One region of the Neobacillus sp. OS1-32 genome, then DNA from elsewhere that is predicted to be linked to it. Evidence: predicted binding sites of a transcription regulator. Region 1 holds the regulator's gene; the other holds the start of a gene.
What was found. The regulator NrdR, encoded in region 1, represses ribonucleotide reductase genes. The targets are predictions, from matches to a motif close to AACACNATATATNGTGTT.
Positions count from the first base shown of each region.

Region 1 (11,564 bases):
TATAAACTTTTAATAAGCCGTTCATTTTTTCGCTTTTCATCATCCAGAATCTTCCGTGGACAGCGGTCATAACGAACATCAATCGAATTTCTTGTCAGCACCAATTCCGGGTGGTACCCTTTCATCATATTGATACAACCTTCAAGACTTTCACATTTATTACATTCTTTGCTTTGGTTGATATATTCATAAAGTTTGTTTAAGCTTTTTTCAATTATTTCCGGACTGATTTTACTCTGGTTTTCTCTGATAAATGCCTTGATATCGGGATGAACGAGGATTTCCTGACGCATTTTTTCATAGCGCTTTTGAAAATTTTCATGTGAAGCTAAGCGTTTTAGTGTTTGATTAATTTTTTCCATGGCAGATCACCCCCTAGTCGTCAAATGCCTTCAACATCTCTTCAATTTCCCGTTTTTTAGCCGCTAAATCAGCATTTCTGGCCTGTTGTTTTTTATTCGGCTGTTTTGATTGCTCCTGCTCATCAAACCAGTCTGGCAGGATTTCCGTTCGAATTGGTTTTTTTCTTGTGTTTCTACCGCTGGTTTTCCCTTCGTTTGACCAATTTTCACTTTTAGCTACTTCCATTGCTTCTTTAACCGTTTTTATTTGTTTTCTCGCCCAATGGCTGGCAATGGATTCAACTAATCCCTTTGTAAATTTCATGTCTGTTTTTCTCATTACATAATCGATCAAGACATTTACCACACCTGGTGGAAGCTTATATTTAATCATTACTTCTTCTAATGTTTTTAAATCCGAAGTTGCTGGCTCTACTCCACCAGAAAGCTCTTTAAAAACAGTTAAAGGGGAGGTTGTTTCATAAGAACGAATTAATTTTTCCTCCGGTGTCTTCGGTTCTGTTAATTGAACATGATAGGCAACTGGCTGTGTACGACTAATTAGACTAGGAAGTTGATCGTAATTAACAAATTGATACCAATCCCGTACACCTTTTCTTAGTTCTTCGATGTTAATTTCATCTGTTTCATCAAGAGCACCTAAAATAAACTTTTTCATTTCAATTGGATCTATATTGTATAAAAACGCTAAAATGCTAATAACTTCTTTTACCTTTGATGTTATGGCTTTTTTAGGTACAAGTGATTCATTTAATCCTGCCATTAATAGGCTAAAATCAAAAGTATTAGGATCGATTTGAATCCCCTTTTGTTCATGCCGACCAATAAATTGCTTATTAGCTTCTGACTCAAGATCGCCGGAAATATCCTGCATGTATTGAAGACTCTCAGGGGTTGCAGATGCAAAGACATCATGAAAAGATCGTGTTACGTCCTGATACTCCTTATCCTTAGGAATTAGCGGGACGGAAAAAAATCGTTTCAGCCGCAAAAAATGTTTTTTGCCGATTTTTTGATATAGGAAAATATTTAACATACCGTCCATAAAAAATGCCTGAGGATTTAAGGGTGGCGACAATTCGTAAATAAAGGATCGTTCCCCTTCATCCGTTTTAACATAAGCCTTAAGTAATCCAATCCCTTCAAGCTTTAGCCGTGCTTCATAAATCTCCTTTAAATTCATATCCAAAAGGTTCATTAACAAATGATGTGTAGAGGTTTCAGACCACAGTCTATTTTCCTCGAGCTCTCCCCAAAGAGTCATGTATAAGCTAAAACAGGTTGAGCCAATTAAGGGCTGGTATAAAAATGTAAGCACTTTGCGATCATACTCATGGAGTAACCCGCTTGCCGTTACAACATAACGATCAATCGGGAGAATTTCCTGCCAATGCTGCGCCATACGATTTCACCTTTCCCTTTATTTTTTCCTAGATTGAAAAAAGGAGCCAAAGAACCCTTTAGCTCCCTATGATTTTTCTTTTTTTATCAATTCTTTTAACTCATCAATAAAAACATTGATATCTTTAAATTGGCGATAAACAGATGCAAAGCGGACATACGCGACCTCATCAACCTTGGCTAATCTGTCCATGACCATTTCACCAATTACCTCGCTTTTTATTTCCGAAATCCCCTTATTTCGAAGCTCTTTTTCAACACCATGGGTAATGTCTTCCAGCTCTTTTAAAGCAACAGGCCGTTTTTCACAGGCTTTGATTAAGCCTCTTAAGATTTTATCTCGGCTAAATTCTTCCCTTGTTCCTTCTTTCTTTACGACGATTAAGGGAATCTCTTCAATTTTTTCAAAAGTCGTAAACCGATAGCCGCATTCTTCACATTCCCGTCTTCTTCTTGTTGCTCGTCCTTCATCGACCGGTCGAGAATCCAGTACACGTGTACCATAGTGCTGACATGAAGGGCATTTCATTATAGAATCAACTCCAACTCTGACACAATAATCCCTAACAAAATCCGATAATTTTCCTAATCTTATCTTATAAAAAAGTTGTCAAAACGACAAGTAGAAGTATGGATTAATTTCATTTCAGAGAAATATTCGTATGTACTTGATTAATTTTATTAAAATAGGAGTTGATTCGCTTTTTTAAATCAGGATAAATACCTAATAACGAAAACTTTTCTGAAGAAATGGTAAAGTCGACAGCCGTTTCCAACGGCTTGACAGAAACAATTGTCGCCACCAGGAAACAGTTAAAAGGCTTACTGATTTCAACAGCGATTTCGCCGCGTTCCTGTGAAACAGTGGTGATCCGGCAATCAGCATCATCTCTAAATACCTTTTCAACAGAAGCAAATACTTGTTGATAAGCTGCTTTATAATAATGTGTTTTTAAGCTCTCATCCGGCTGTTTATCAGATGTCTCAATTTCTCTCTTATAACGGGTAAATAAACTGACCAAAAAAGCCATGCAAGTGACCCCCTTCTTAATATCCTTATGTATTATTATAAAACATTACCCGAAAAAATATAAAAAAGGTGCACAGCTGTACACCTTTTGTCTAGTCATTCATTCAGGATAAATTGGTTAACTTACCTTCACTTGGGAGCGTTTCGCCATTTCCGCTGCGACATACAGACTCAAATCAACAACTCGGGCAGAATAGCCCCATTCATTATCATACCAAGCCAGTACCTTCACTTTTCTTGTCCCCAGTACCATTGTTGATAACCCATCGATTGTGGCGGAATGATCATTTGTATTAAAATCAATTGACACTAGCGGTTCCATCGTAAAATCCAAAATTCCTTGTAATGGACCATGGGCCGCCTCAATAAAGGCATTATTTACCTCCTCAATGGTCACATCTGTTTTAAGATCAACGACCAGATCAACAAGCGAGACATTTGGTGTCGGCACGCGGAGCGCCATTCCATGCAATTTTCCTTTTAATTGTGGCAGTACAAGGGATAATGCTTTGGCCGCACCTGTTGTGGTCGGTATTATGGATTGTGCACATGCACGGGCTCTTCGCAAATCTTTATGTGGATTATCAATATTTTTTTGGTCATTTGTGTATGCATGAACAGTCGTCATTAACCCGCTTTCGATTCCGAACTTCTCATCCAATACCTTGGCGACTGGAGCAAGGCAGTTGGTTGTACAAGAAGCATTTGAAATCACATCATGTTCTTCCACATTAAGCATTTCCTCATTTACACCCATAACGATAGTAACATCCTCATTTTTACCTGGTGCAGTTAAAATGACCTTCTTTGCTCCCGCCGCCAAATGCAGCGCTGCTTTTTCCCGGGAATTAAATTTCCCAGTCGCCTCAATGACGATGTCAATCCCCAGCTCTTTCCAAGGGAGCTGTTCCGGATTGCGATTGCTTAATAGCTTGACACGTTTGCCATTTACAATCATTTCATCATCTAAAGCAAGGACATCTCCCTGAAAGGTACCATGACTTGTATCATATTTTATTAAATGAGCTAATGTTTCTGCAGGATAGCTGGCGTTAACAGCGACAACATCCAATTTATTTTCAAGGATTGCTTGTCTAAAAACCATCCTTCCAATTCTCCCAAATCCGTTAATTGCAATTCTAGTCCCCATCGTACGGCCCCTTCCGTATTAATGTTATACTTTATATCTTTGTCTGATGTTATTAGTATAACACATTTAACCTTAACTGTGATAAATAAATAGCTCATTTTTTATAAAGTTTTATTTTTAAAAAAATACTCTTAACCAAATAAAAAGGAACCATATTGGTCCCTTTTTCAGTCAACATTTACTCCTTGTGAATGCCCCAGTCGGCAAGGATTTTCATCAGTTGCCTTTTCGTTTCTCTGAGCGTACCATTATTGTTTATGACGGCATCAGCGAGAGTTAACTTAGCGGAGAGGGGCATTTGTGACTGAATCCTTGCCTCCGCCTCCGCCGCGGATAAATGGTTTCGCTCCATTAACCTTTTTAATTGGATCTCCTCGTCTACATATACAAGGAGTGTTTTATCTGCCATATAAGTTAAGTTACTTTCGAATAATAACGGGATATCAAGAACGATTATTTCCTCATGATGAAGCTTTGCCTGTTTGACTTTCTCGTTCATTCTTCTTCTGACTTCCGGATGAACAATCTGGTTCAAGAGCAGTCTTTTCTCCTCTTGATGGAAGATAATTGAACCAAGTGCAGCTCGGTCGATTTCACCATTTTCAAGTAAAATCTCCCGGCCAAATTCGGCTATGATCTTCCTGTAGGCTGGCTCACCTTTTTGTACGGCAAGACGTGATTCAACATCTGCATCAATAACGGTTATATTCATTTCTTTCAACATATTAGATACGGTGCTTTTTCCACTGGCAATTCCGCCTGTTAAACCGACAACTAATGACATACTCTTTTCCTTTCTAATCGATCAGATTTTCCAAATACCAATAATAATTAGTAAGATTCCCGGCAAAAAGGTAAACCGTTGAACCCAGTGAAAGCGATGCAAAACAGTACCGCTTTTGATACCTAAAAGTAAAAATAAGAAACTCATCACAGTTACCAAACCGGCTAAATAAATTGGTGAAAAGCCCAACATTGCAGCTCCAATGCCGGCGCCAAAGGAATCAAGCGATAAGGCAAACCCCAGCATTAAGGCTTCAATGCCGGTAATTGTCCCGGATTGATCAAAATCAGCAGACATCGGCTTTTTTAGAATGTTAATGGCCAATCCAAGGGAGCGGATTTCAAAATTTACAATGGTTTTTTCTTGCTTGAGGATTTCCTTCTCTTTATCGGGACGAAAAAATTGATATAACACCCACGCTCCCAGGACAATTAAAATGAAACCGCCCAAGCTGGTAGTTATTTTGGGTGATAGTACCTTTTCAAGCCCATGTCCAATCGATATCGCAATTAACAACGTTAGCCCCGAACAGATTGCGATAATCATAATTGACTTTAGCGGCATGATCATTTTTCTTAATCCGTAGGTTAAGCCGACGCTAAAACTATCAAGACTTAGAGCAAAGGCTAAAATAAAAAGTGAGAATAATGGACCCATGTTGTCAAGGACTCCTTCCTCCAAAATCACTACGATAGTATATGGCAGGAGCCTATAATTTGTGTTTTAATTATTCTCTCTTCTTAATTCCTTCTCTTCTTAAGCTTTTGGCAGTGTGGACAATAATGTGTGCCCCTGCCGCCGACAGTTGTTTTTACAAGGGGACGGCCGCATTTTTTACATTCTTCCCCGTTCCGTCCGTAGACCAATAATTGAAGCTGAAACATCCCGATTTCACCTTGGGAGTTCACATATGAGCGGATCGTGCTTCCCCCCTTCTCAACGGCTTCCGCTAAGGTTGCAACAATTTCACGATGCAAAAAGGCGACTTCTTTTTTCGTTAGAGAACTTGCCAATCTTTCCGGATGGATACCGGCACGGAAAAGCGATTCGTCCACATAAATATTCCCGAGACCGACAAGCAGGTTTTGATCCAGTAAAGCAGGTTTAATTTTCCGATGAGTCTGTTTTAATTTTGCCTGCAAATAACCGACAGTAAATTCGTCTGAAAAAGGTTCCGGACCAAGTCCGGCAAGCGGCGGCCTGGCAAATTCTTCACCCTTGAGAAATAAATGCATCGTGCCGAATTTCCGGACATCGCGGTATCTTAAATCGGTACCATCGGTAAAATGAAAAATCACATGTGTGTGCTTATCATATGGCTCATCTTTGGAAAACAGGCCATATCTCCCTTCCATCCTTAAATGTGACACAAGCACATAGGTTTTTGTATAAAAAAGTAAAAACTTTCCTCTCCTGCTGATCTCAACGATCGTCTCACCTTTGAGGGCGTCGATAAATTGTTCTACTTCCGGCGGATTTTTGATCATTTTCGCCCAAAAAACCTGGATATTTTCAATCGTTTTATCAAGAACTAGTTTTTTTAGTGTTTTTCGAACTGTTTCAACCTCTGGAAGTTCCGGCATGAACAAATATCCCCCTTACTTAGCATCAAACCATGTTGGTCCATAGGCGTAATCAACTTTTAACGGTACATCTAATTCAATCGCATTTTCCATTACTAGTGGAACTAATTCTTTTAGAATCTCGATTTCTTCCTCCGGAGCTTCAAAAATCAATTCGTCATGTACCTGCAGGAGTAACCGTGTTTTCAAACCCTTATCCTTTAACGCTTCATCCATATCAATCATTGCCTTTTTAATGATATCAGCAGCGCTTCCTTGAATGGGGGTATTCATCGCCGTTCTTTCCGCAAAGCTTCTTATGTTAAAATTTCGACTGGTGATATCTGGCAAGTACCTTCGCCTTTGCAGTAACGTCGTTACATACCCCTTTTGCTTTGCCGAATGAATAATGTCTTCCATATATTCCTTTACGCCCGGATAGCTGTTTAAATAGCGCTCAATAAATTGTCCAGCTTCTTTTCTGCTGATCCCTAAATTTTGCGATAGCCCATAATCACTGATGCCATAGACGATTCCAAAGTTAACAGCCTTCGCCTGCCGCCTCATGTTGGATGTCACTTCATCCTTATCGACATGAAAGACCTCCATCGCCGTTTTTGTATGAATATCCATACCATCTTTAAATGCCTGGATCAGTTTTTTATCGCCGGCAATGTGGGCAAGAACACGCAGCTCAATTTGCGAATAGTCGGCGGAAAAAATAACCCAGCCTTCCTCTGAAGGAACGAAGGCCTGACGAATTTTCCTGCCTTCCTCAAGGCGAATCGGGATATTCTGGAGATTGGGATCAATTGAACTTAATCTTCCTGTTGCTGTCAGCGTTTGTTGAAATCGGGTATGAACCTTTTCCGTCTTTGGATCGATTACTTTTAGCAATCCCTCAATATAAGTCGATTGCAGTTTCCCTAATTGTCGATAGAGAAGAATATGCTCGACAATTTCATGATGCGGAGCCAGTTTTTCCAGGACATCAGCAGATGTGGAATAACCCGTTTTTGTTTTCTTAAATGATGGAAGATTTAATTTTTCAAATAAAATAACACCCAATTGCTTTGGGGAATTAATATTAAATTTTTCACCAGCTAATTCGCATATCTTTTCTTCGATTTCAATCAGCCGTTCATTAAGCTCTCGCCCCATCGCTTCCAGACGTTTTCGCTCCACTTTAATGCCGGTTGACTCCATATCTGCTAATATCAGGGATAGCGGCATCTCCAGTTCAGTAAATAATTCATATTGTTCATTCTTCTTTAATTCGGCTTCGAGCTTTGCTTTTAATTCAGACATCGTTATCGCTTTTCGGACAAGGTGTTCGGCAAGCACAGTTTCCTCAGGAACTTTTTGCTTTGCTCCTTTTCCATAAAAGGATTCATCTGATTGGATATTATAAAGCTGATATTTTTTCGCAATCGCCGCAAGATCCTCCTGTGAATCAGATGGGTTAAGAAGATAGGTAGCAATCACAATATCAAAATCAGTACCTTTTAAATGGATTCCATATCTCCTTAGGGAGACTTCTGAACGCTTTGCATCATAGACGATTTTTTTACTCTGTTCATCCTCTGCCCAGTTTTTAAATACATCTGATCTTAAGGCAAGTTCTGGCGAAAAGAAAAAGGCTCCCTTTTTATTGACAACCGAAAAGCCAAGTATATCAGCATGATGATAATTATCATCGAGCATTTCAACATAAAAATAATTTTCCTTGGTAAATAAGTCTTCGGTTATCACGGACGGGCTGGTAAAGGCAATTTCCTCAAGTCGATTTGTTTCCGTTTCAGGAGCAGCTTCCCCCAGCTTGTCCAATAACGAGGAAAATCCCAATTCCTTAAACAAATTCACGACTTTTTCACGTTGAAATCCTTCAAAGGTAATGTCTCCCAAGTTCACTTCTATCGGTGCCTTACGTTCAATAGTAGCCAGTTGTTTGCTCATTAGTGCCTGATCAGTGAACTCCGCCAGTTTTTCCTTAAGTTTATTGCCGCTAACTTTGTCAAGCGACTGCAGTAAATTCTCAACTGTTGAAAATTCTTTCAACAGTTTAATCGCTGTCTTTTCCCCGACGCCGGGTACACCCGGGATATTATCAGAGGCATCCCCCATCAGCCCCTTCATATCGATAATTTGTTCAGGGGTTAACCCATATTTCTCGTTAATATGCTCCGGGGTGTATTCCTCAATATCAGTGATTCCTTTTCTGGTTATGCCAACGGTGGTTGCCTTTGAGGACAGCTGAGTTAAGTCCTTATCTCCGGAAATGACTTTTACTTCAAAACCATCTGCTTCCGCCATTAGAGACAGGGTGCCAATAATGTCATCTGCCTCGTAATTTTCCAGCTCATATCTGGAAATACCATAGGCATCAAGAAGTTCACGAATAAAGGGAAATTGTTCTGATAACTCCGGCGGCGTTTTTTGTCTTCCGCCCTTATATTCCTCAAAGGTTTTATGGCGGAAAGTTGTTTTTCCCGCATCAAAGGCTACCAGCATATGTGTTGGCTTTTCCTCTTCCAAAATTTTCATCAGCATCATCGTAAAACCATAGACAGCATTTGTGTGAATACCTTTATCATTATTCAGTAAGGGTAATGCAAAAAAGGCGCGATAGGCAATGCTATTCCCATCAATCAGCACCAGCTTTTTCTTATTCATTTGTTTCACCTTCCAAGACCCATTGTCATTGTTTTTTGAGTTCAATAATAAATTCGCTTCCCTTTCCAACCTCACTTCTGACATGAATATTGCCATGGTGTGCCTCGATTAAATGTTTAACAATCGCCAGTCCAAGTCCAGTCCCCCCAGAATCACGGCTTCGGGCCCGGTCCACTCGGTAAAAACGCTCAAAAATCCGCGGTATCTCTTCCTTCTCGATTCCCACCCCCGAGTCTTTTACAAGAACTTGGGCCAGATCTCCAAGATCCCTCACAGAGACTGTTACATAACCATCCGCAGGAGTATAGTTGATCGCGTTACTAACGATATTGATAAATACTTGTTTTAACCGATCCAGATCCCCTTTGATCCGTACGGGTATGCCGTTAGTGGTTAATTCCAGATGGATATTTTTTGCCTGTGCCTTTCCAATTAAAAGCGTTACGACTTCGTGAAGCAAGTCATTTAAATCCACCTGCTGCAAATTCAATTGAAATCCCTGTTGTTCAATTTTTGAAAGTTCCAATAAATCCTGAATTAGCGACTGCAGGCGATCGCTTTCTTTTAAAATGATGGAAAGAAAGGCCTCCAGCGTTTCTTTATTATTCATTGCCCCATCCATTAAGGTTTCGGCAAATCCTTTTATCGAGGTAACAGGGGTTTTTATCTCATGAGAAACATTAGCAACAAAATCCTTCCGCATTTGCTCGAGTTTTTTCATTTCCGTGATATCGTGAAAAACAAGCAGGACGCCTTTCCAAACATGGTTTGACCCGATGATTGGCACCCCATAAACATCAAAATACCTTCTTTCAATTTGCAGAGGGATTAATAATTGATTTCTGACCTTTTGTTCCGTGCGAAATACTTCGGCAACTAATTGACATATCTCCTTTTGCTCAATGACTTCATAATACAATTGGTTCAAATACTCATTCGGATTCACTTGAAAAATCTCAATATAGCCTTTATTAATTAAATTGATCATCCCGCGGCTGTCAATCAGAATTAATCCTGCGCCGATATTTTCAATTAATGCCGTAAGCCGGTCTTGCTGCATTTCTTGTGTCTTTACCATCTTTTGTAAATTATTGGCAAGTTGATTAATCGCTGTCTCTAACATCCCGGTTTCAGCCATTTTACTGTTTGATGTTCTGGCCCGATAATTCCCTTTGGCTAATTCGATTGCGACAGTGGTGGCCTCTTCTATCGGTTTTGTATATCGGGAGGTAATTCGTATCGCTAAATAGAGGATCATAATCAGGGCAATACCTAAACTAATCGAAAGAATCCACCAAATTTGACCATATGCCTGGTTCAATTCATCCGTTTTGGTACTTAAAAAGATATAACCTTCCTTTTGACCGTCTTTTGTAAGTGCCTTCCAATAGTAGTGGAGGTCATAGCCGTCCCCTTCTTCTAAGCGAGCCTCTTTTACTATTTTTTTCTTAACAACATCATCAATAATTTTTTTCAGGCCAGTGGAACTAAGATCATTGAATTCACCACTGTCATACAAAATGTTTCCGTGTTGATCGGTAATGGTTGCCCTGACATTTAACATATCACTTATTTTTAAGACATCTTGTTGTTTAAATGAGGATACCCCTCCATGTTCCTCAATATAGGTGCCCAGAAGATTTTTCTCAATTTTTAACCGCTCATTGAAGGATTGCAAATAATAGCTTTTAAACAATTGTCCAAGCAATATTCCCAAGCCGACTAATACTGAAATAATTAAAGTAATCAGAGCAATAAGCAGCCTTGTCCGAAACTTGTTCATTCTCCCTTTGGCTCCTCGAGTTTATAACCAAGCCCGCGGACTGTTTTAATATACACCGGCTTTCTTGTATCCTTCTCAATTTTTTCTCTTAAGTGAGAAATATGAACGTCGACAATTCTAGTATCACCAGCAAAGTCATAATTCCAAACAGCGCTGAGCAATTGTTCGCGGGTCAGGACACGGTTTTTGTTTTGTGCAAGATAATGAAGCAATTCAAATTCCTTTAAGGTTAATTCAAGCAGTTCAGATTGAAAATAAGCTTCATATTTTTCCGGTAAAATTTTTAGACTGCCAATCTCAATTCGTAATTCTTCAGCGGTTCTGTCCCCAGGCGTCTCTACTTGTGCTTGAGTCCTTCGCAAAATGGCCTTTACCCTCGCTATGACCTCCCGCGGACTAAATGGTTTCACCATATAATCATCAGCGCCCAGCTCTAAGCCTAATATTTTATCCAGTTCATCGTCTTTTGCTGTTAACATCAGAATCGGAGTCATAATCCTTTCCTGTCTTAGCTGTTTACATACCTCCATTCCATCTAATTTCGGCAGCATTAAATCCAAAACGATAATATCCGGCGATTCCAGTTCTGCTAAGCGTTTTCCGTCTGCACCATCCATCGCTGTTATGACGTCAAAACCGGCTTGTTCCAAATTATATTGCAGTAAAGTAACGATTGATTGCTCATCATCGACAACTAGTACCTTCGTTTTCATAATACCCCCCGCTATTTATGTATCATTTGTTCCATTATATTATAAATTAGAAAAGATTACTTGACTTCGAGCCTACTACTTATCGTAGGGAGGAGACCTGAAGTTT
Region 1 covers NZ_CP133263.1:132,566-144,129, reverse strand. Annotated here, with positions in the region: gene dnaI (primosomal protein DnaI) at 1-362, opposite strand, end outside; gene RCG24_RS00790 (replication initiation and membrane attachment family protein) at 376-1,764, opposite strand; gene nrdR (transcriptional regulator NrdR) at 1,831-2,292, opposite strand; gene RCG24_RS00780 (hypothetical protein) at 2,405-2,794, opposite strand; gene RCG24_RS00775 (glyceraldehyde-3-phosphate dehydrogenase) at 2,912-3,943, opposite strand; gene coaE (dephospho-CoA kinase) at 4,122-4,727, opposite strand; gene ytaF (sporulation membrane protein YtaF) at 4,749-5,384, opposite strand; gene mutM (DNA-formamidopyrimidine glycosylase) at 5,468-6,310, opposite strand; gene polA (DNA polymerase I) at 6,326-8,962, opposite strand; gene pnpS (two-component system histidine kinase PnpS) at 8,988-10,745, opposite strand; gene RCG24_RS00745 (response regulator transcription factor) at 10,742-11,458, opposite strand.

Region 2 (11,564 bases), 270 kb from region 1:
GTAAGTTGCTTATTATAAGTATACCCATAATCTCTAAAACTCACTTGTTTCCCTTTTGTAAGCAAATTCAAAATTGCTTCACTCATATCTTGTAATAACATAAAATGATGCATGGTATAAAATTCACAAATATTTTGATTATCATAATCAAATTCAATCAATGCATCAAACTCACATATATTCGACCAATGGATCTCACCTCTTTTTATATCGTCAAGTGAATGATCTTCATCCAAAATAGTAATTCTTATCATATCATATATCCCTTTAGTAGTTTTGTAATAGAGTTTAATCATTTTAATGCTGTGTTCTTTTAGATGTTCTCATTCTTTTCGATATAAAAAAACACCCCTTTAGCATATCCAAAGAGGTGTTTCTTCGCAACTTTTTTATTAACACCGCAACTTTATTTCAAAGCTACATTCTCCACACATTTCACTATCTTATAAACCGCATTTTAGTTGTGCACCACAGTTCGTGCAGGTATTACAGCCGCCAATTTCCTCGACTTCTCCTTTGCGGCAGACAGGGCATGTATTGCCCACCTCAGAGCCAATTGTTACATCTGTTGAACGAAGGTCGGTAATCGTATCGACTAGTACGACATGCTGCATCTCCTTCTCGTCAAAGATTGATAATTGCTCATTGGTGTTTTCTTCTGCCTTCAGAGTTAATACCTGAGTATCACGCGATCCATCAACATAAACTGTACCGCCCTTGGCACCGCCGCGATATAAGCGTTGGTAAACTTTTTCAACCTGTTCCACACTGTATCCTTTTGGTGCGTTAACCGTCTTACTAATTGAACTGTCAATCCAGCGCTGGATGACACATTGAACATCAGCATGTGCTTCCGGAGACAGCTCCATTGCCGTTACAAACCATTTTGGCAGGTTTTCGGGATCCGCTTCCGGATGGCGGTCTAAGTATTCTTGTACGATATCGGCCTTTACTTCGATAAACTTTCCGAGACGACCGCTGCGGAAGTAAGAAAAGGAAAAATATGGTTCCAGTCCTGTGGAAACGCCAACCATTGTACCAGTACTTCCAGTTGGAGCAACGGTTAGCAAATGGGAATTTCTAATCCCATTTTCCAAAATCGCTTGACGAATATCTTCCGGCATCTTTTTCATATATCCTGTTTCGATAAATGCTTGGCGTAAGCGGTTTGTTTCATCTGGAGTTTCACCTGTTAAGAATGGGAAGCTTCCTTTCTCTTTTGCCAATTCAATCGAAGTACGGTATGCTGTCGTCGCAATGGTTTCAAATACTTGATCAACCAGTTTATTACCCTCAGGTGAGCCGTACTCCGTTTCGCAATAGATTAACAGGTCATGTAAGCCCATGACACCAAGACCAACACGGCGCTCACCTAGCGCTTGCTTTTTGTTTTCCTCTAAGAAGTAAGGTGTAGCGTTGATGACGTTATCCTGCATACGGACTCCAACGGCTACAGTCTTCTTTAATTTCTCGTAATTTACCGTTTTCTTTTCCTTGTCTGCCATTTCTGCCAGATTCACAGCAGCAAGGTTGCAGACTGAAAATGGTGCGAGTGGTTGTTCACCACACGGATTTGTTGCGACGACTTGTTGTCCGTATGCTTTGGCATTCGTCATGTCGTTGGCATTATCAATAAAGAAGATCCCTGGTTCTGCTGAGTAGGTAGCACAAATGTTAATTAAGTTCCACAGTTGCGTTGCCTTAATCTTCTTGTAAACACGGACTTTGTGTCCGAGTTTTTCCCATTCTCGGACATCGCCGATTTGGTGCCATTCTTCATTATAAATCTTCATTTCCGCGTCATCGTATTGTTCGACATATGGGAAACGAAGTTCATATTCACCATCATTTTCAACGGCTTCCATAAATTCTTTCGTCAGGCAAACCGAGATGTTTGCGCCTGTCAGGAATTCCGGGTTGTGGACAGAATAATTTCCTCCGTCCTTCAGTTTTTCTTCAGCTTCTTCGATAATTTCTTCAGAAAAGCCACCATTTCCAGGAAAGTCCTTGTAACGGACAATTCCTTCATACATCTCTCTTTCCTTCTCTGTCAACGGTGTAAATTTCAACTTATCCTTTGCCAGCTTTTTAATGGTATCATCATTCGTGTGTTCAATTAAAAACCGTAAAATTCTCGGATTTTGCATCTTCGAAATAATAAATTCAATAATATCCGGATGCCAGTCCGCCAGCATAATCATTTGCGCACCCCTGCGACTTCCACCCTGCTCAACCAAGTGCGTTAGTTTTGCGATGTCATCGAGCCAGGATACCGAGCCGGATGACTTGCCGTTTACGCCGCGGGCTAGTGTGTTTCTTGGCCGCAGTGTTGAGCCGTTTGTGCCGACACCGCCGCCGCGGCTCATAATTTCCATGACCTGTTTCCGGTGGTCGGAAATTCCTTCACGTGAATCGGCAACAAAAGGCATGACATAACAGTTAAAATAGGTTACTTCGGTGTCAGCCCCAGCACCATAAAGAACGCGTCCTGCCGGAATAAAGTTCAAACTGACAAGCTCTTGATAGAACTTCTCGGTCCATTCTTTCCGCTTCTCTTCGGTTTCCTCAACCGCAGCAAGGCCTGTAGCCACACGCCGGGCAATCTGTTCATAGAAGAGCTCGAGCGGTTTTTCAATCACGTCAAACGACCGCAAAATAACTCCTGTTTTGGCTTCTTCCGGATCATCCAACACTCCTCTGAATTCCTCTTCAATCAAAACTTTGGCTTTTTTCTTTTCCCAATCGATTTCCAAGATCGTTCCTAAACCTCGTGCCGGAAATTTTGGGTCCTCTTTTACCGTTAAAACAACAAAATCGCCATTCGAAAGGGTTATTTTTTCAGTATCTTTAAAGGTGTAACGATCCAACATGACTAATCTTGATACACCCTTGTGGGTTATTTTCATATCCGGGGTAATCGGATGTACCTGAGGAAATAAACGGATATCCTCATTCAACCTTTCAAAATCAATATTCAATTTTTGTCTAAACACAACAGACATGAGAACAACTCCTTCTAAAAATAAAATCTATTGTTTCCTGTTAGATTCTCGTCTGATTTTGCTAAATCTAGTTGCTTTGATATACATAACGTACCATATTAGCTCGGAAAAAATCAATATATTGTGTTAAATAAATTTAAATAGCCACTATATATTGTATGTCGAGCAAAAAACATTCATTTTGTCAAACTCAAAATTAAATAGATTTCAGAGAAAATAAAAGCTTTATCAAAGTTATTTACCAAAAACGACGAAATTTAACAAATTTCGCAGGTTGATTCTTTTTTTACATAAAAACATAAAAAAACGGCAAACGCCGTTCATCATACCATACCTATCTTCTAAAATTCCAGTCATCCGATTCATAGCGATTATGCGCCAGGCTATGAACATAATCTAATTCTTTTTCAGATAGTTGAAATGGTTCAAGATCAATATTTAGCCCTTCGGTAAAACCTTTGGAGAAGGCTTGCTTTGCTTCCTCCAATGAAATTTTTCTTGGACTGATTTCGTTGATCGGAACTGCCTTATCCTTAAACGATCGTTTCATTCGCTCCTTTATCCGCTTACTTGGATATTTGAATAAACTGAATAGCTTATCCTCATCTAAGTCCAGTAGGATGGAACCATGCTGAAGAATAACGCCCTTTTGCCTTGTTTGTGCACTACCGGCAACCTTCCTGCCTTCAACGACAAGCTCATACCAGCTCGGCGCATCAAAGCAAACCGCTGATCGTGGATTTTCCAGTGCATCCCGTTCTTCCATTGTTTTTGGAACGGCAAAATAGGCTTCTAAACCCAAATAATGAAAACCTTTTAAGATCCCTTCGGAAATGACCCGGTAGGCCTCTGTTACTGTCTTAGGCATATTGGGATGCTCCTCCGATACAACGACACTATATGTAAGCTCATGCTCATGGAGGACACCCCTACCGCCGGTTGGCCTTCTGACAAAACCAAGTCGATATCGTTTAACAGCATCCATGTCTATTTCCTTGTCAACCTTTTGAAAATAACCAATTGATAGGGTTGCCGGATTCCACCCGTAAAAGCGGATCACCGGCGGTATTTTTCCTTCACTGTGCCAGTTAAGTAAAGCTTCATCCAAGGCCATATTAAAAGCTGGTGAACAGCTTCCTGAATCAATAAAATACCAAATTTCTTTTCCCATCCAAAAACCCCGTTTACCCAAATTTTTTTCGTTTTTTAGTCTATCAAAAATAGAAGCTAAAGCAAAATATCTTGTATTTGGTATAATTTTACCCACATTATTTTTCATCATTGTTCTTTATCTTTAGGAGAATGACTTATATAATAAAAACTAGTGTAGTAATGCTTGAAAGGAGAAAAAAAATTGAGTTCATTCTATGTTTTATTAATTATTTTGGCCGCCCTCATTATTTACACCGTTTTCAATTATTTCTATCAAAAGAAAATCGTTAAGACGGTTACCGAAGAGGAGTTCCGAAAAGGGTATAGAAAGGCACAGCTCATCGATGTTCGTGAACCAAACGAGTTTGATGCCGGTCATATTTTAGGAGCACGCAACATTCCAATGTCACAGCTCAAAATGCGAATGAAGGAAATTCGTCCAGACCTCCCGGTTTATTTATATTGCCAAAGTGGGATGCGCAGTGCCCGAGCGGCGCAATTTTTATACAAAAAAGGCTATAAAGATCTAACCCAACTGCAAGGCGGATTTAAAAAGTGGACAGGCAAGGTTAAAGCAAAAAAATAAATTCTCATATAATTAGGCTCTGATACAGGGCTCTCTTATTTTTCGAAGAAAAAGGGATGATTCACTAGCGAATCACCCCTTTTTCTGTTTTATGCTTGGTAGCGCAAAATGGGCTTCCGGGCTGCAGTTGTTTCGTCTAGTCGGCCGACAACCGTTGTATGTGGTGCCTCTTGAACCATTTCTGGATTTTCCTCTGCCTCTTTGGCAATTTGAATCATCGCCTTAATAAAGGAATCAAGTGTTTCTTTCGATTCCGTTTCAGTCGGTTCAATCATGATACATTCTTCCACATTTAATGGGAAGTAAATGGTTGGCGGATGATAACCAAAGTCTAACAAACGTTTGGCAATATCCAGCGTCCGGACCCCCAATTTTTTCTGACGCCTGCCGCTTAACACAAACTCATGCTTACAATGTCTGTCAAATGGCAGATCGTAATAGTCAGCCAGCCTTCTCATCATATAGTTGGCATTTAACACCGCATATTCAGTGACAGCCTTCAATCCGTCAGGTCCCATTGAACGAATATACGTATAGGCACGAACGTTAATGCCGAAGTTCCCATAAAAAGGCTTCACCCGGCCGATGGATTGCGGACGGTCATAATCAAGCACGTACTGTTCCCCCTGTTTTGTTACAAGCGGTTTAGGGAGAAATGGAATCAAGTCAGCCTTAACGCCTACAGGGCCTGAACCAGGACCTCCACCGCCATGTGGACCGGTAAAGGTTTTATGAAGATTTAAGTGAACGACATCAAAGCCCATGTCCCCTGGTCTTGCTTTTGAAAGAACAGCGTTCAAGTTCGCCCCGTCATAATACACCTTTCCTCCAGCGGCGTGGACAATCTCGGCAATTTCAACAATATGCTCTTCAAACAATCCAAGCGTATTGGGATTGGTCAGCATTAATGCGGCGGTATCTTCACCCACGACCCTGCGCAAATCCTCCAAGTCCACAAGGCCCTTGTCGTTAGATTTAACGGTAATCGTTTCAAATCCGGCTACCGTGGCGGAAGCAGGGTTGGTTCCGTGTGCCGAGTCAGGGATAATCACTTTTGTACGCTTCCCATCCCCATTTGCTTCATGGTAAGCCCGAATTAACATTAAACCCGTCCATTCTCCATGAGCACCGGCAGCCGGTTGCAATGTTACCTCGTCCATACCGGTAATTTCTTTCAAGTGCTGCTGCAGATCATACATCAGTTCAAGTGCCCCTTGGACAGAGCTCTCATCCTGAAGCGGATGAATATGGGCAAACCCGTTCAAGCGGGCAACATTTTCATTGATTTTTGGATTGTATTTCATGGTACAGGAGCCTAATGGATAAAAGCCTGAATCCAAGCCGTGATTTCTTTTTGATAGAGCGGTATAGTGACGCATGATATCAAGTTCAGATACCTCTGGAAGATTAGGCTCTTCTTCACGCAGATAACCTTCAGGAAGAAGACCATTTAGCTCTGTTTCCGGAACATCCATTTCCGGAAGACTGTATCCAATTCGACCCGGTGTGCTAAGTTCAAAAATCAGCTTCTGATCTTGATTATGCATGCATATCCCCCAATTCTCTTACTAAAGTATCAATCTCTTCCTTCGTTCTTTGCTCTGTCACAGCAATTAACATGTGATGAACCAAATCCGGATAATCACGGCCTAAATCATAACCGCCAATGATCCCTTCGTGCAGCAGTTTTTGATTGATTTCTTTAACTGGACGATTTAACTTAATCACAAATTCATTAAAGCTATGGCCATCATATACTACTTCAAAGCCGGCTTGTTTAAAAGCATTTTTGGCGTAGTGGGCCTTTTGCAGGTTGGCAGCGGCGATTTCGCGAATCCCCTTTTTACCAAGTGCAGTCATGGCAACAGCAGCAGCCAGGGCATTTAACGCTTGGTTGGAACAGATATTAGATGTTGCCTTATCACGACGGATATGCTGCTCCCGCGCCTGAAGCGTCAATACAAAGCCGCGACGCCCTGCTTCATCCGTTGTCTGGCCGACAAGGCGTCCTGGAACCTTGCGCATTAACTTGCTGGTGACAGCAAAATATCCGCAATGCGGACCGCCAAAAGCGGTTGGAATTCCGAGAGGCTGAGCATCGCCAACAACGATATCAGCACCAAACTTGCCAGGAGGTGTTAACACGCCTAATGATAATGGATTGGAAGAAACAACAAACAGCGCTTTATGTTCGTGGATCACTTCCTCCAGTTCTTTTAACGGCTCAATTCTTCCGAAAAAGTTGGGATATTGAAGGATTACTGCAGCAACATCCCTTTTGACCAATTTCTTTAACGCCTCTACATCTGTTATCCCATTGTGAACAGGAACTTCAACCACATCAAGATATTGACCCTTTGCATATGTTTTTAAAACATCACGATATTCCGGATGAACAGCGCTGGAAACAACGATCGTTTTGCGCTTTGTATGGCCTGCGCTTAACATCGCCGCTTCGGCAAGGGCAGTGCCGCCATCATACATCGAGGAATTTGCCACTTCCATTCCGGTTAATTCACAGATCATCGTTTGGAATTCAAAAATAGCTTGAAGCTCCCCTTGCGATATTTCCGGTTGATATGGTGTATATGCCGTATAAAATTCAGACCTTGAGAGAACATGATCAACAATCACTGGAATATAATGGTCGTAAACCCCGGCTCCGAGGAATGAGACATTTTCTTTTAGATCGGCATTCCGATTGGCCAGCTTAAACAGTTCTTTCATTAAACCCGTCTCAGATTTAGCCGGCTTAATATTGTATTGCCCCTTGAATTTAACTTTTTCCGGAATATCGCTGAATAGGTCATCGATACTGGAAACACCAATGGTTTCAAGCATATCCTTTTGATCTTGTTCAGTCATCGGTAAATAACGATGTTTCATGCTTCTGCCCCCTTCTGTTATTTCTTTTCCCTTTTATAAAAAGGTGCTGAAATGATTTTGGCTTTTAATTTTTTTCCACGAATTTCCACTTCTATTTCAGTATCAAGCTGCGCATACTCCGAAGAGATCAGAGCAAGCCCAATATTTTTCTTTAAAGTTGGTGACTGGGTTCCGGTAGTAACCTCGCCAATCCGCTCCTCGTCTTTATAGACAGCGTAACCGTGACGCGGGATACCGCGATCAATCATTTCAATCCCGACAATTTTTCTTGACAGACCGTTTTCTTTTTGTTTCACCAAGGCGGCTTTGCCAATAAAATCGGTTTCTTTATTTAACTTCACGGCAAACCCAATGCCGGCCTCAAGCGGGGAAATTTCCGCTGATAGTTCTTGACCATAAAGTGGTAAGTTTGCTTCAAATCGTAACGTATCCCGGGCACCTAAGCCGCACGGGACAACCCCTTCCTCCTTACCCGCTGCCAGAATGGCGTGCCAAATTTCAACCACGTCATTGGCGTCGCAATAAACCTCAAAGCCGTCTTCTCCGGTGTAACCAGTTCTGGAAACAAGTGCCTTTTTCCCAGCGATGTCAACGTTTTGGCGAAACTTGAAAAAGCCGATGGTGTTTAATTCCGATGTCGTCAGCTTTTGAAGAACTTTCTCTGCCAGAGGTCCTTGAAGGGCTACCTGAGCAGTGGTTTCAGATAGGTTCTTGAGCGTCACATTACCTTCCAAATGCTTATTAAGCCACTCGTAATCCTTTTCCAGATTTGCAGCATTAACAACCAGAAGGTAGTGTTCATCTTCCAATTTGTAGACAAGCAGGTCGTCAACTGTTCCGCCGGTTTCATAACACATTGCTGTATATTGTGCAGCACCATTATTCACCTTGGAAATATCGTTTGTCATCATCTTCTGTAAATAAGCTAAGCTGTCAGAACCCTTGACCTCAATTTCCCCCATATGAGAAACATCAAATAAACCAGCTCTGGCGCGGACAGCTTCATGTTCTTCTTTTATGCTGGAAAATTGGACAGGAAGCTCCCAGCCGCCAAAGTCGATCGTTTTTCCTCCGTATTCCTTATAAACAGGAAACAGCGGAGTACGTTTTAATTCTGCCATCACGAAATCCCCCTTTTTTCCGATGATCGTATAATGAAATAACCTCTTATAAAAGAGATAATTACCCTATTCAATAGAACTTTAGCCAAAAAAAGACAGAGTTCCCCCTTTATTATAAATAAGGGAGTCTCTGTCCTTTTACCTGAAAGTTTAACCTAAATGGCTTTCCCCTTGGGTAGCTGCCTAAAGCAGCACTCTCCAGAGTTGCGTCAAACAAGAGTTCTTTTGCCTGAGAGATTCACAAGAATTGCTTGCTCCTTCGGCGCTACAAAAGTAGTCTCTCCCCTTGTTGTCATTCGCATATATAAAATTTTCCAATTGGGTCATACTATATGTACTAAAAAAAATTCCAGGTTATTTTCAAATATTTTAAACATTCTAATGCTAACATCATCCTACCATTAAGCAGCATATTGAGCAAACATTTTTTCGGAAAAGAGGCTGAAAACAATGAAGGTAGAAATTGAATTTGATTCCTCCTGGCAGGATGATTTTTTGGAAAAAATAGACGATGACGGTCCATGGGGAGATTGGAACCTTTTTAAACTTGCTATTGAAGCGGAAAAACACTTAATCATCCCGGAATTTGAAGGCTTACAGGCACCAAAGCACCTGCCTAATTTAACTCCTCTTCCCCATCAAGTCGAAACCGCCAAACAAGTCATTGAAAACATGAATGGCAAAGCAATCCTTGCGGATGAAGTCGGACTAGGAAAAACAATCGAAGCAGGGCTGATTTTAAAAGAATACATGATCCGCGGATTAGTCAAAAAAGTGTTAATTCTTGTCCCCGCTTCGCTTGTCACCCAATGGGGCCAAGAACTCAACAGCAAGTTTTTTATCCCGGCTGTTACACAGAAAAAAAGCTATGTTTGGGAGCAATGCGATGTGGTGGTTTCCTCGATTGATACAGCTAAACGAAGTCCTCATCGGGATATAATTTATCAACAGGATTATGACTTAATTATTATCGATGAAGCTCACAAACTGAAAAATAATAAGACAAAAAACTACGAATTTGTGCAAAATCTTAAAAAGAAATTTTGCTTACTGTTGACTGCTACCCCGATTCAAAATAGAGTAGAGGAAATTTTTAACCTTGTTTCGCTGCTAAAGCCGGGGCACTTAGGCAGTGAAACGGCCTTTTATGAAAAATATAAGCGGGATTCCCGTTCTTTAAATGATAATGAGCATTTAAAAGAATTAGTCAATAAAGTCATGATTCGCAACCGCCGTGCGGATACGGGAATTGAATGGACGAAGCGGCATGTTGAAACGATTGCGATTGAATTCAGTTCAAGCGAACGGGAATTATATGAAGCCATTTGCAGTTTAAAAAATGAAGGTGATTGGCTGCAAACGAGTGCTTTTTCGGTGATGACCCTGCAGCGGGAAGCTTGCAGCAGCAGAGAAGCCGTTTTTTATACATTAAAAAATATGCTCCAGAAAAGGGAAAACCCTTCAGTGGCCTTTCAACAGCAAATCGAGCTTTTAATCAAAAAAGTTGAAGCGGTACAAACAAACTCAAAAGCAGATAAAGCGTTGGAATTGATCCAAAATATTCATGATAAGGTGATCATTTTCACAGAATACCGCGCCACCCAATTGTACCTTCAATGGTACTTAAAACAACATGGTATCACCTCTGTTCCTTTTCGCGGCGGATTTAAGCGCGGTAAGAAGGATTGGATGCGCGAGCTTTTTCAAAAGCAGGCCCAGGTGTTGATTGCCACAGAAGCAGGTGGTGAGGGAATCAATTTGCAATTTTGCCATCATATTATCAACTTTGACTTACCTTGGAATCCAATGAGGCTGGAACAGCGGATTGGCCGAATCCACCGCCTTGGCCAGGAAAAAGATGTGAAAATCTATAATTTTGCGATAAAAGACACGGTTGAAGAACATATATTAAAACTGCTTTATGAAAAAATCGAGTTATTTGAGCGGGTGATTGGCGAACTAAATGAGATTTTAACAAAGCTTGGCATTGGGAATATTGAGGAACACTTGATTGATATATTTGGTGAGTCCAGTTCAGAAGGTGAAATGAGAATCAAGATGGAAAATCTATCTTCGATGATTGAATTTGCCGATAGTATGAAGCAGGGAGGATCACAACATGCAGCAGCAGGAAATACATAACTTTCTTTTACAATATTTTCAGGCTAACGATTGCCCCATTCTGGAAAACAAACCCGGCTACATAACGGTCCAGTTAACCGTCAAACTGGATAAAGAGCTGATGAATCGTCCGTTCTATTGGCATTATTTAGAAAAGACCGGTGGTATCCCCAACCCTATGAAGCTGACTTTGATAACCGATCATAATGCAGCGCCGGATCATCTTAAAGGGGAATCTATTCATTTTGGTTCACCACGGCTGCACCAGATATTTGCTTCTACTAAAAATTTAGCCAAATATATTCGTTTATATGAAAATCATCAGCAAGGAAAACAGCAAACACCGCTATTGCCCTGGTTATGCATGAATGTGAAAATTTCCTATCAATGTGATCGGAAACGCGATCAGTTCCGATCAATTGGTCTCCAGCTTATTCATGGTGCCCTAGTGGAAAATTTTCATGATCGTCTGTTGCAAATACCGTTAACACCTAAGATACCTGACTATTCCTTTACCATATCGCCATTAATAAAGCCAAAAAGCGGCATTGTCCGAATTGAAAAATACCTAAAATCACTGATTATGGAGGATGACCATACATGGGCAAAGGAAGCGAAACAGCGCTGGGAACAAGATTTGCGCCTTCTCGATCACTTCTATGAAGATATCGAAGGAGAAAATGAAAACTACGAAAC
Region 2 covers NZ_CP133263.1:399,530-411,093, reverse strand. Annotated here, with positions in the region: gene RCG24_RS02135 (hypothetical protein) at 1-254, opposite strand, end outside; gene RCG24_RS02130 (vitamin B12-dependent ribonucleotide reductase) at 444-3,002, opposite strand; gene RCG24_RS02125 (lipoate--protein ligase family protein) at 3,337-4,173, opposite strand; gene RCG24_RS02120 (rhodanese-like domain-containing protein) at 4,357-4,740, shown strand; gene gcvPB (aminomethyl-transferring glycine dehydrogenase subunit GcvPB) at 4,830-6,287, opposite strand; gene gcvPA (aminomethyl-transferring glycine dehydrogenase subunit GcvPA) at 6,280-7,626, opposite strand; gene gcvT (glycine cleavage system aminomethyltransferase GcvT) at 7,644-8,747, opposite strand; glycine riboswitch at 8,955-9,043, opposite strand; gene RCG24_RS02100 (DEAD/DEAH box helicase) at 9,198-10,889, shown strand; gene RCG24_RS02095 (YqhG family protein) at 10,867-11,564, shown strand, end outside.
Region 2: a site for NrdR is predicted at 3,113-3,130, ahead of RCG24_RS02130 (vitamin B12-dependent ribonucleotide reductase). Genes of this name have one in related genera too.